Regions from separate parts of the Massilia sp. KIM genome, predicted to be linked through region 2. Evidence: riboswitches for the same ligand, from Rfam matches in the RefSeq annotation. Region 2 holds a riboswitch; each other region holds the start of a gene.
What was found. Region 2 has a riboswitch for cobalamin ahead of B0920_RS25145 (TonB-dependent receptor domain-containing protein). Riboswitches for the same ligand answer to the same signal wherever they lie in the genome.
Positions count from the first base shown of each region.

Region 1: another riboswitch for cobalamin. It lies ahead of B0920_RS11015 (TonB-dependent receptor); the one in region 2 lies ahead of B0920_RS25145 (TonB-dependent receptor domain-containing protein).
Region 3: another riboswitch for cobalamin. It lies ahead of B0920_RS22755 (cobaltochelatase subunit CobN); the one in region 2 lies ahead of B0920_RS25145 (TonB-dependent receptor domain-containing protein).

Region 1 is NZ_MVAD01000001.1:2,536,191-2,540,238, forward strand. Features, by position in the region: gene B0920_RS11010 (cobalamin-binding protein) at 1-37, opposite strand, end outside; gene B0920_RS11015 (TonB-dependent receptor) at 46-2,031, opposite strand; cobalamin riboswitch at 2,114-2,345, opposite strand; gene B0920_RS11020 (M1 family metallopeptidase) at 2,485-4,048, shown strand, end outside.
Region 2 is NZ_MVAD01000007.1:9,513-13,560, reverse strand. Features, by position in the region: gene B0920_RS25155 (adenosylcobinamide-GDP ribazoletransferase) at 1-675, shown strand, start outside; gene B0920_RS25150 (histidine phosphatase family protein) at 679-1,218, shown strand; cobalamin riboswitch at 1,238-1,459, shown strand; gene B0920_RS25145 (TonB-dependent receptor domain-containing protein) at 1,529-3,364, shown strand; gene B0920_RS25140 (iron ABC transporter permease) at 3,389-4,048, shown strand, end outside.
Region 3 is NZ_MVAD01000004.1:35,415-39,462, forward strand. Features, by position in the region: gene B0920_RS22755 (cobaltochelatase subunit CobN) at 1-1,557, opposite strand, end outside; cobalamin riboswitch at 1,703-1,921, opposite strand; gene B0920_RS22760 (hypothetical protein) at 2,035-2,874, opposite strand; gene B0920_RS22765 (hypothetical protein) at 2,871-4,048, opposite strand, start outside.

The sequences.
Region 1 (4,048 bases), on a different contig from region 2:
AGGCGAGCAGCAAGGACGTAAGCAGGCGCGATCGCATGGCCGGCCTCAGAAGTCGTAGCGCGCCGACAGCTTCAGCTGGCGTCCGTCGCTCGGGTAGATGCCCGAGCGGCAGCCGAAGGCGTTGCTGTAGTAGTCGCGGTCCAGCAGGTTCAGGCCGCTGACCGCGACTTCCCAGGCGCCCAGGCGGCGCGCGTAACGCGCGTCCACGGTGGCGTAGGACGGGATGCGCGCGCCGCAGGTATTGCTGAAGTCGCTGCCGTAGCGCTGGCTGTCCACCCATTGCACGCCGAGGTCGGCGCTCTGTTCGCGGCCAGGTGTCCAGGCCAGGCGCGCGCTCAGCACGTTCTTCGGCACCAGCACCATCTCGCGGCCGGCGTTGGGGCCGCCGGTGAACTCGGCCTGCACGTACTGCCACTGGCCGCTCAGGCGCCAGGCCGGCGTGAACTGGCGCCAGGCCTCGATCTCCACGCCCTGGCGGCGGGTCGGATCGAGGTTGGTGTTGGCGCCCCAGCCGATGGTCGGGTCGTAAAAGATCTCGTTGCGCAGGCGGTGGCGGAACAGGCGCGCGGACAGCTGCTGCACGGCGCCGCCGACGCTCAGGCCCAGCTCGAGGTCGCGCGAAGTCTGGGGCTGGAGCACGTCGAGGGTGGCGCGCAGCGCGTTCTCGTCCACGTTCGGGATGCGGTAGCTGCGGCCGGCCTTGGCGAACACGGTCAGGCCCGGTAGCAGGTCGATGCTGCCCTCCAGCGACCAGGCGTTGAGCGACTGCTCGCGCTTCTCGCCGGCCACCGCCGGGAAGGCCAGCGGGTCGGAATAGGTCTTCTCGAACTTCTCGTGGCGCGCGCCCACGGCCAGGCGCGCATTGTGCGGCGCGTTCCAGCGCAGCTCGTCGCGTACGTAGAATGCCTTCGAATCCTGGCGCGCATCGCCGAGCGAGAAGTCGGAGACGGTGTCGCGCTCCCAGCGCACCAGGTCGACGCCTGCCACCAGCTCGTTGCGCTGGCCGCCCAGTTGCGCGCTGTGGCGCAGGCGCGGCGAGAACTGGGTCTGCTTCGCGTCGTAGGTCGAGCGCGACAGCGTCTCGACGCCGGCCACGGTGAAGTGGTAATTGGCCTCGACTTCGCGCTTGCGGTGCGAGAGTTCGGCGGCCAGGTCGAAGGCGCCGGCGCGCTGCTCGACGAAGAGGTTGACGCGGTCGCTGTCGAGCGAGCCGTAGTCCTTGCGGGTGAAGCTGGCGCGCGGATTGTCCAGGTAATGCGCCTCGCTCAGCGAGCCCGGGAAGCGCGAATCGGCGCGCGCGCTTTCCACGCGCAGGCCGGCGCGGCTGCCCGGCGCCCAGGCGTATTGCAGGCCGCCGCTGAAGGCGGTCTGCTCGAAGTTGGCGTTGTCGCGGTAGCCGTCGGTGGCGCGGTCGTTCACCGCGGCGTCGAAGGACCAGGGGCCGGCGCCGTGGGCCAGGCTGGCGCGCAGGTCGCGGTGGTGGAACTGGCCGCCTTCGGCGAACAGCGAGCCGCGGGTCCCGGCCTCGCCGGCGCGGCGGGTGATGATGTGGATCACGCCGCCGGTCGCGCCTTCGCCGTACAGCACGCTGCTGCCGCCGCGCGTGATCTCGATGCGTTCCACGCTGTCGACCGGGATGGTCGAGAGCACGGTGGTGGCCAGCTCGTTCTCGTTCAGGCGCACGCCGTCCACCATCACCACCAGGTTCTGGGCGCTGTTGGCGCCGAAGCCGCGCAGGTCGAGGGCGAAGTCGGGCGAGGCGTCCAGGCTCTGGCGGCCATAGACGCCGCCGATCTTGCGGATCGCCGCGTTGACGTCGCTGGCGCCGGCGCGGCGAATCTCCTCGGCCGTGATCACGGTGGCGCCGATCGGGGCCTGGGCGGCCTGCACCGGGAAGCGGGCGCCTGTGACCAGCACAGAAGGCAGGGCGTCCTGGGCCAGCACGGGCGCGAGGGCGGGAAGGGAGATGGCGCAGGCCAGGGCGAGCGGCTTGAGGGCCGGCGCGCCGCGCGTTACAGCAGCAAGATTCATGTCGGATGCATTCTTCGAAAAAATCCGCCGTCGCTGCGTCCCCGCAGTCCGGCGTCAACGAACGAGCGCGCATCTCCATGCGCGGCCGTTCACCTGTCCTGGCCGGTATCCGGGCTGGCAAGACCGACTGCCTCACCTTCCTATGCGCGGGCACAGTGGTTGTCGAGGCGGCCTGTCGCCGGGGGCGGCGACGCTTGTTGACCGTTGCGGGGGCAGCACACCTTGGCCGCGGCGCGGAGCGCGGCGGCCTCGTGTTTCCCGTTTAACTGCGCAGGCGGAGAGCCTGCGCGGGCACCAGAACGGCGGGCATTATAACCCTGCCAAGCCCGGCCCGCGTCGGCCGATCCTGCCTTCCAGCCCGCGCTTTGCGCATTCCGTCGGAAAAACTTGGACCAGAGCAAGCTTCTCGCTATAGTCATGCGTTAACGACAAGACAAGATCGAGAGCCCAGCAATGCAGACCCTCATGCGCCGGCGCGCCGCCGGCTTCGCTGCCGCCACCCTGCTCCTGGCCGGCTTCGCCCTGGCCTGGCAGACCGGGGCGCCTCCCGCGAAGGCCCCGCCGGCCTCGTCCGACGGCATCGCCCTGGCGGCGTCCGACGCCGCCGCCGTCGCCACGCCCAGCAGCCCACAGGCCTGGGGCGGCATCCGCAGCGGCGAGCACGCCACCCTGTCGGACCGGGTGGTCCATTACCGCATCGCGGCCACGCTCGACCCGGTCAAGCACCTGGTCAGCGGCCAGCAGCAGCTCACCTGGCGCAACCGCAGCGCGCAGGAGGTGCGCAGCGTCTACCTGCACCTCTACATGAACGCCTTCGAGGGCATGGGCAGCACCTTCTTCACCGAGCAGCGCCTGGCCGGCGAGGGCTTTCGCAGCGGCCTCGCCCTGAACGAGGGCGAATGGGGCTATATCGCCCTGGGCGCAGTGCGCCAGGGCGCAGCCGCCGTGCCCTGGCATTTCGTGCAGCCCGACGGCGGCCCCGCCACCGACCGCACCGTCGTGCGCCTCGACCTGCCCCAGCCGGTGGCGCCGGGCGCCAGCACCACCCTGGACATCGGCTTCGCCACCCAGTTGCCGCGCGTGGTCGCGCGCACCGGCCACCACGGCAGCTTCCACCTGGTGGCCCAGTGGTTCCCCAAGATCGCGGTGCTCGAACTGCCGGGCGAGCGCGGCGCCACCGCCCCGCGCTGGAACGCCCACGAGTTCCACCAGAACTCCGAGTTCTACGCCGACTTCGGCAGCTTCGACGTCAGCCTCACCCTGCCCAGGGACTATGTGGTGGGCGCGACCGGCGAGCTGCAGGGCCAGCCGGTCGAGAAGAACGGCATGCGCACCCACCGCTACCTGCAGGCCGACGTCCACGACTTCGCCTGGACCGCGGACAAGCGCAGCAGCCGGCCGCTGGTCGAGACCTGGACCGGCCCGGGCAGCCCCACCGTCACCGTGCAGGTGCTCTATCCGCCCGAGTACGCGGCCAGCGCCGGACCAGCCATGAAGGCGGCCAAGGATTCCCTCGCCTATTTCTCGCGCACCCTCGGGCCCTACCCCTACAAGACCCTGACGGTGGTGATTCCGCCCTACGGCGCCGAGGAAGCGGGCGGCATGGAGTACCCGACCTTCATCACCGCCCTGGGCTTCGAGGACGTGCCGCCCGGGTCGCTGGCCGAGTTCGAACTGGACGGCGTGACCATCCACGAGTTCGGCCACAACTACTTCTACGGCATCCTGGCCTCGAACGAATTCGAGGAGCCCTTCCTCGACGAAGGCATGAACGAATACTGGGACGCGCGCATGATGCGCGAGCGCGGCCAGCGCGTGCATCCGGCGCCGGCCTGGCTCAAGCGCATCGGCATCGATCCGGGCTTCGAGCCCTTCGACGCCGTGCGCATGGGCGCCCCGCGCGACCAGCCGGCCGACGCGCCCGGCCAGAACGCCTGGGCGCGCCTGCAGGGCATCAGCCCGGTCTACACCCGCAGCGCGATCGTGATGCGCGATCTGGAGGAGCGCATCGGCCGCG
Region 2 (4,048 bases):
TACTTCCCGCTGGTCGGGCTGGTGGTCGGTGCGATCGCCGCAGCGGTCTACGCGGCCGCGGGGCTGTTCCTGCCCGCGCCGGTCGCCGCCGTGCTGGCCACCGCGGCCACCATCTATATCACGGGCGCCTTCCATGAAGACGGCTTCGCCGACACCTGCGATGGCCTGGGCGGCGGCATGACGCGCGAGCGGGCGCTGGAGATCATGAAGGACTCCCGCGTCGGCGCCTATGGCGCCATCGGCGTGGTCTGCATCCTGATCGCGAAATGCACCACCCTGGCGATGCTGCCGCCGTCCAGCGCCATCGGCGCGCTTCTGCTGGCCCATCCCCTGTCGCGCCTGGCCGCGACTTCGCTCATCTGGAAGATGGAATATGCGCGCGCCGAAGGCAAGGCCAAGCCGCTCGCCCAGCGCATGAGCAAGGGCGAGTTCGCCATCGCCTTCGCCACCGTCCTGCTGGCCGCCGCAGCGCTGGTGGTGCTAGGCCTGCTGAGCGTCGCCGCCTGCGCTGCCGCCCTGCTGGCGGCGACGCTTGCCGCCCTCTGGCTGGCGCGCAAGTTCGCGCGCCGCCTCGGCGGCTACACCGGCGATTGCCTTGGCGCCGTCCAGCAGCTCGCCGAAGTCTTCATCTACATGGCGGTGCTGGCCACGCTCGGCCAGGGCACGCTGGCCTGAACCATGCAGCTGATCCTCGTGCGCCATCCGCAGCCGGCGGTCGCCGCAGGGCTGTGCTATGGCAGCAGCGACCTGCCTGCCGCCGATGGCGCCATCGACGCGGCGGTCGAGGCGCTGTCGGTCCATGCGCGCGACGGCCTGCCGGTCTACGCGAGCCCGCTCGCACGTTGCGCCGAACTCGCGCGCCGTCTTTCGCCCGCGCCGCTGTTCGATGCCCGCCTGGCCGAGATGCACTTCGGCGCATGGGAAATGCGCAGCTGGGACGACATCCCGCGCGAGGAAGTCGACGCCTGGAACGCCGACCTGCTGCATTACCGCCCTGGCGGCGGCGAAAGCGTCATGGACGTGGCCACGCGCGTCGCCGCTTTCCATGACGACCTGCACGCGCAGGGCCTCGACCGCGCCCTCATCGTCTGCCACGCCGGCACCATCCGCCTGCTGTCCTCGCTGCGCCAGGGCGGCAGCCTCGAGGAAGCCGCGCTGCGCGCCGCCCGCACACCCCACCGTATCGCCTACGCCGAAGTGACGATGCTGAAAGCCTGACAAGGCTGGGCGCGAGTCCGTATAATGACGGGGTTTTGGTGCTCGCGCCTGTATTCACAGGCGCAGTTAAACGGGAAACACGGCGCTCTTCTCCAGGGCCAACGTGTGCTGCCCCCGCAACGGTAAGCAAGTGCCGCGTCACGCGGCAAACCGTCTTCCTCGACCACTGTGCTTTGTGCATGGGAAGGTCTGACGGCCACACTTGCCAGCCCGGATACCGGCCAAAAGGTGGGAATGCGCCAGCGGCGCGTTCCTGTTCAATCTGGCCCACGGGGACGTCGGCTGGTTGTCCATTGATAGAAAACTGTTCATGAATTTTCCCGTAACACGGCAAGCGGCCGCAGTGTCGCTCGCGCTCGCCATCGCTTCCTCCTGCGCGTCCGCGCAATCCGTCGACACCGTCGTCGTCACCGCCAACCGCACGCCGCAGAAGGCAGCCGACGTCATCGCCGACACCACCGTCATCCATGCCGAGGAGATCGCGCGCTCGGGCGCCGGCTCCGTTGCCGACATCCTGCAGCGCCAGCGCGGCATCGAGATCACCCGTAACGGCCCGGCCGGCACGACCACCCAGGTCTACCTGCGCGGCTCCAACAGCAACCAGGTGGTGGTCCTGCTCGACGGCGTGCGCATCGGCTCCTCGACCACGGGCGCGGCGAGCTGGAACGCGATTCCCCTCTCCTCGATCGAACGCATCGAAGTCGTGTACGGCCCGCTCAGCACCCTGTACGGCGCGGACGCCGTCGGCGGCGTGATCCAGATCTTTACCCGCAAGGGCGTGGCAGGCCAGGCGATCAGCGCGTCGGTCGGCGCCGGCAGCAACGGCACGCGCCAGGCGCAGGCCGGCGTGAGCGGCGCGACCAGCGGCGAGCACGCCGTCAGCTATAGCCTGGGCGCGGGTTACGAGGATGCGGACGGCTTTTCGGCCACCCGCCCGGGCGTTACCGCGTTCAACGCGGACGAAGACGGCTACCGCCGCCGCGACGCCAACGGCCGCGTCGCCCTGACCCTGGCCCCGGGCCACGAGATCGGCGCGCAGTTCCTGCTCAGCCGTCTGTACAGCGAGTACGACAGCGGCGCCTCCAGCTTCAACACCTATACGGACCAGGAGCTGAACACCGCAGCCGTGTTCATGACCAACCAGATCCTGCCGAACTGGCGCAGCAGCCTGCAATACGCGCGCTCGGAAGACAAGGGCGGCAACTTCACTAGCGCCGCGGGCTCAGGCGCCAGCCAGATCGATACCCGGCAGGACGAGTTCAGCTGGCAGAACAACATCGCCATCGGCCCGGACACCCTCCAGCTGCTCTACAGCCACCGCAAGGAGGAAGTCGACAGCAGCGCGATCAATCGCTCGCGCATCACCAACGCCTATGCGGCCGCCTATTCGGCCAAGCGCGGCAGCCACCTGCTGGACCTGAGCGCACGCCACGACCGCTCGGTGTACGGCAACAAGAACACCGGCGCCGCCGGCTATGGCTACGATTTCGGCAACGGCCTGCGCGCCACCGCCAGCGTCGGCTCCAGCTTCCGCGCCCCGACCTTCAACGAGCTGTATTACCCGGGCTACGGCCTGCCGACCAACAGGCCGGAGAAAGGCCGCAACCGCGAGCTCGGCCTGCGCTACGACGGCAGCCTGGTCCAGCTCGATGCGCGCTACTACCGCAACCGCCTGACCGACATGATCGTCTCGGCCACGCCCTGCCCGGACCGCGCCGTGCGCAGCTGCGCCTACAACGTCAACGAAGCCCAGCTCGAAGGTGTGAGCCTGGGCGGCAGCACCCGCATCGCCGGCGTCAACCTGCGCGCCAACCTGGACTGGCAGGACCCGCGCGACGAGACCACCGGCAAGCGCCTGGCGCGCCGCGCCAAGGAGCATGCGAGCTTCGCCGCCGACCGTAGCTTCGGCACAGTGAAGGCCGGCGCCGAGTGGACGCTGTCGGGCGAGCGCTACGACGACGCGGCCAATGCGCGCCGCCTGGGCGGCTACGGCCTGCTCAACCTGTACACTACGTGGCAGTTCACCCCGGAGCTGTCGCTGCTGGTGCGGGTCAATAACGTGGCCGACAAGCAGTACGAGCTCGCCCGCAGCTACGGCACCAGTGGCCGCACCTGGTTCGCTGCCCTGCGCTACGGCATCCACTGACGGGGCTATACGACAAGGCCAAGCATGCATCCTCCCGCCCGTTCACAGCGCCAGCACGCCCTGCTCGTCATCGGGCTGCTGCTGGCCTGCGCCTTTGCCAGCCTCCTGCTCTCGGGCATGATTGGTTCAATCCGGGTGCCGCTGGCGGACATGCCGGGCGCGCTGCGCGAGCTCGCCGCGGGCAAGGCCGAGTCGTTGCCGGCCTCGCTGCTCGAGCTGCGCGCCAGCCGCGCGCTGATGGCCTTCGTGACGGGCGGCGCCCTGGCCCTGGCCGGCGTGATGATGCAGGCCTTGCTGCGCAATCCGCTGGCCGATCCCTATGTGCTGGGGGTGTCCTCCGGCGCTTCGGTGGGCGCGCTGGCGGCCCTGCTCATGATGTGCGGCGCGGCCGTGGTGGACGGCGCGGCCCTGGTCGGCGCGGTCACCATCTCGATGCTGCTCTACCTGCTGGCCCGGCGCGACCTGCGCGGCGGCCTGGCGGCCGAGGGCGGAACCTCGATGCTGCTGCTTACCGGCGTGATCCTGTCCGCCCTGTGCAGCGCCCTGATCACCCTGATGCTGTCGATCGCGCCCGAAGGCCGGCTGCGCAGCATGGTGTTCTGGCTGATCGGCGACCTGGCCGGCGCGCCCCTGCGCCTGGCGCCCTGGGTGGTGCTGGCAGGCTCGGTGTTCTATGCGATGCGC
Region 3 (4,048 bases), on a different contig from region 2:
CTCGGCTTCCAGCACCTCCGCATGCAGGCGTCCCAGCAGGCCGTTCTGCATCTCGCCCCGCACCCGGGGCGACAGGGTGGCGAACCAGCGCGCGTAGTCCGCGGCGGAGACGCCGTTGACCGCCGGGTTCATCTCGCGCAGCGCGGCGCGGTCCTCCGGCAGGTTGACGCCGTGGGCCATGATGCGGTCGAGCAGGGCCTCGGGCGTGGCGGGCAGCTCGCCGACCGTGTAGCCGGCCGCCTTCAGGGCATGCAGCATCTCGAACAGGGAGGCCGCCACGTCGAGGTTGTCGGCGCCGATGTTCTGGCGGCCCGGCGGGTGGTTGTAGTAGATGAGGGCGAGGCGCTTGTCGCGGTTGGCCTTGGCGCGCAGCGCCAGCCAGCGGTCGACGCGCGCGGCCATGCGGCCGGCCTCCTGGTCCAGCACCACGGGCGGGCGGTTCTCGATGCCGGTCAGCGGATCGCGCCTGGCCTGGCCCAGGGCCGCCACCACAATCGGCTGGCCGATGCCCTGCAGCTCGGGCAGGGCGACGCGGTACTGGACCGAATCGGGCGGCAGGCCGTCCGGCGACAGGCGCCACTGCATGGCCGTGCGGTCGGACAGGCGGATCGCCTTGAACACCGGGATGTCGAGGCGCTTGAAGGCTTCCTGCACCGCTTCGCGGCCCTCGGCGGCGCCGACCACGAAGTCCTGCAGCACCACCAGGGCCGCGGGCCGCGCGGGCGTGACCAGTTGCGGCAGGCGCTCGAGCGCCTCGCGCGAGGCGCCGCCCCAGCGCGTCAGGAGCTGCACGCAGGGCTGGCCCTGCCGCTCGATCCTCCGGCACAGCGCGGCCGGCACCACGCCATCCATGTTCGACAGGTCGAGCACGACCACGGTCGGCTTGTCCTGCAGGCCGAGCTCCGCCGCCCTGCCCCAGGCCGCCGCGTCGGCCAGCTCGCGCTGCCCCACGCGCAGGCGCAGGGCGGGTTCCGGACGCGGCGCGGCCAGCGGCGTGCCCGGGGCAAGACGCTGGGCCAGCAGGGCCTCGGTGTTATCGACCCCGCCACCCTGCCACAGGCGGCGCGCGGCCAGCCACCGGGCGGCGGCCGGATGCGCGGTGGCGGCCTGCAGCGCGTCCTGGGGCGGGGTTTCGGTCGACAACTGGCGCAGGGTCTCGGCCGGAAAGCCCGCCAGGCTGCCGTGGCGGCCGCGCGTGACCAGGCTCAGGCTGGCCTCGCCGTTGAAGGCGAGGATCTCGGCGCCTGGCCTGGCATGGCGCGCCAGCGCGTCCTTGAGGCGGCGGGCGGGATCGCCGAACACCGACACCGCCAGCACGCTGTCGGCGCGCCCCAGCCACTGCGCTACTTCACGCTCGCTGGCCGCCATGAACTGGGCCGGGGTGCGCAGCAGGATGCGGTCGCGCGGATGGCGGGCCAGGTGGCGGTGCGCGGCCTCGACGGCGGTCGGGGCGGCGCGCTCGGTGACCAGGGCGAACAGGGTGGCGGCCTGCGCGGACACGCAGGACAGAAGGCATAGCAGCACCGCGAAGGCGCGGACGACAGGACGAGCGCTCAATTGGACGTCAACCGGCAAGGCACGCGAGGCGCGCAGGGAAAACCAGGCGATCCGGGCTCGCGGCCGCGCCGCAGGAAGCGCGGCATGGAATCGAAGCATGCGAAGAGAACGGAACGCCAACCGGCAAGGCCACACCCCGGGCCCTGCAATGTGCATCGCGAGCGGCCGGTCTTCTGGCTTGCCTTCATCCTTCCCTGTCCTTGCCTTCCCGTGCGGATGCACAGTGGCGGTCGTCCAGGGTCGTCGGGCCTACAGCAGCGGGGGCTGCGCCGGACTGGCGGGGATGGACATCCCGCGCGTCACCGGCTTCCCGTTTCACCCTCCCGCAGACTAGCGGAAGGGCACCGTTCACGTTATTGCCGGATTGTACATGTCCGTGGTGGACCTCGCCACTATCCGGGCAAGACCGCCATGCTCTCTCGAAAAAAAAGCCCACTCCCTGCAAGGAGTGGGCTTTGCGCCGCAAGCTATCCGCGTTCAGCGGGCCGGAATCTGGTTCAGCAGGGCCGGCTGGCCCATCTCGACAAGTGTCGCGTTGGACTTGTTGAAATAGGCGTTCCAGAATGCGCCCAGCGCGCGCAGGGTCTTGGGATCCCGATACTTCTTCGATTTGCCCGACTCTTCAGGCAACAATCCAGCGCCGATCACGTACACCTGCGCACCGCCAAAGTCTGCGATCAGCTCATTGTCGGCTGCGAGCTTGAGCTCCCGGTCCGCATCGATCTGGCGTACCGAAGCGCCTTTCGGTCCATAAAAGCTGGTCACCGAGGAGTTTTCCAGCATATCCGAAGCGAGCAGCACGATTTTGCGCCTTGCACCCGACTTCCTGACCCGCGTCGAGATGGATTTCAGCGATGCCAGGACGTCGGATTTGGCGAGATCCGTGCTGGCCATGTCGAAGGCGCCACGCAAGCCGGTGCCGATCGCCTGCATCGCGACCATGGGCTGTCGCTTGGAACACGCATCGAACCGCGCCAGAAGGGGTTTCGAGATATCGTCTCGCGCCACGGCAGGGATCGACGGCTCGATCGTCCCGGCGCTAAGGAGCTGCACGTAACGGCCCTGCGAGAAAGCCGAAAACGTCAGCAACGAGTAGGCATTGCCGGCCGTCATGAATGCACGGACATTGTCTGCCACCTGCTGCTGCAGAGTCTTGTCAAACACGGTCGTCTGGTCTACCAACACGAACAGCTCGGTATCCGCTGACGCGGGCGCGACACCCAGCTTGCTGTCGTAGCAGCTCGGCACCACGTTCTCCGCGGCAGGACAGGCTTGTGCAAACACAAGGCTCAGCGCGAACGCGAAGGCGCGCTTCACAGCAAGTCCTCGATCTCGGCCGCGCGCTGTTTCTTTGCCTGCGCGGCGGCATTCTCCTTGCGTTCCTGGAGAACCAATTTGACTTCCGCGAATACATGTTCCGGAAGAGTGTCCAGATAGGCGCGTTTGGCCTGGGTATCGTCCCCGAGGCGATCGAGTTCGCTAATGGCGCGGCCAACATCGCCGGCGCGCGCCACGGGTGTCTCAAGCTCGGCAGCAGCAAGGCCAGTACCAGCGTTAAGCGCGGATTTGCTTGCCTTGTGCGCCTGGGCGCGCTCGCGTTCCTCGTCGAGACGGCGCTGCTCCTCATGAAGCGCAGCACGCTTCTTGGTGCGGTAATCGGTCTCCTCGCGATCCGTGGAGTCGAGGAACTCGAGGAAACTCTTGTTCGGATGCACCGCGACACCAGTACCCTTGTCCGCGTGATGCTGGATCATCCGCTGTTGAAGATTTTCGAGCTGGTTCTGCGCCTTGTCGATGTACTGCTGGGAGGCGGCGCGAACGTCCGCATAAGTCAGGAATTTTCCCTTGCCCAAAGCCTTGTAAGCTGCCTTGCTGTTCTCGCCCGCGAATCCCCAGCGATAGCCGAACAGCACACCGAGCCCCTGCAAGAACACGAAGAGCACTGCCAGGATCGCGAAGGTCACCCAGTAGCCGTGCAGGTCGTATTGAGCCGCCTCCTCGACCGCCTTGCCGTCTGCGGCGAGGCTGAGGTTCGCATCGGCGTCCGGGATCACGTTCTGCTGGGCCAGGTCCAGGCCGACACCGGTTTGCCGCTGTTCCACCAGCTCGCTCTTCTGGATGCGGACGGAGTCTTCCATGAGCTTGTTGGCGCTCTGGACCCGCACGTATGTCGCACCGATAGCAATGATCAGTACGAAGGCAAGTGTGGCCCAGCTGACGACGAAGCTGGCGTCCAGGCCGACACGGTTGCAGATCTGGGTGTACTCCGGTTCGGCGTCGTCGAGGTGCTGAGCCGTAGTCAAGGGCATGGATTTGGTCCGCAGCTTGTGCTTGCGCCCCTCCTCGATCCAGTCCTTGCGTGCGCGCTTGATCTTGAGCGAGCGATAGAGTTCATGACCAGCCTGATGGGTAAGCAATACGCACAAGGCGGAGACGATGAATGCGATACCGATCGCCGCATACTTCTGGGTCGTCTCGCTGGCGCCAGGTA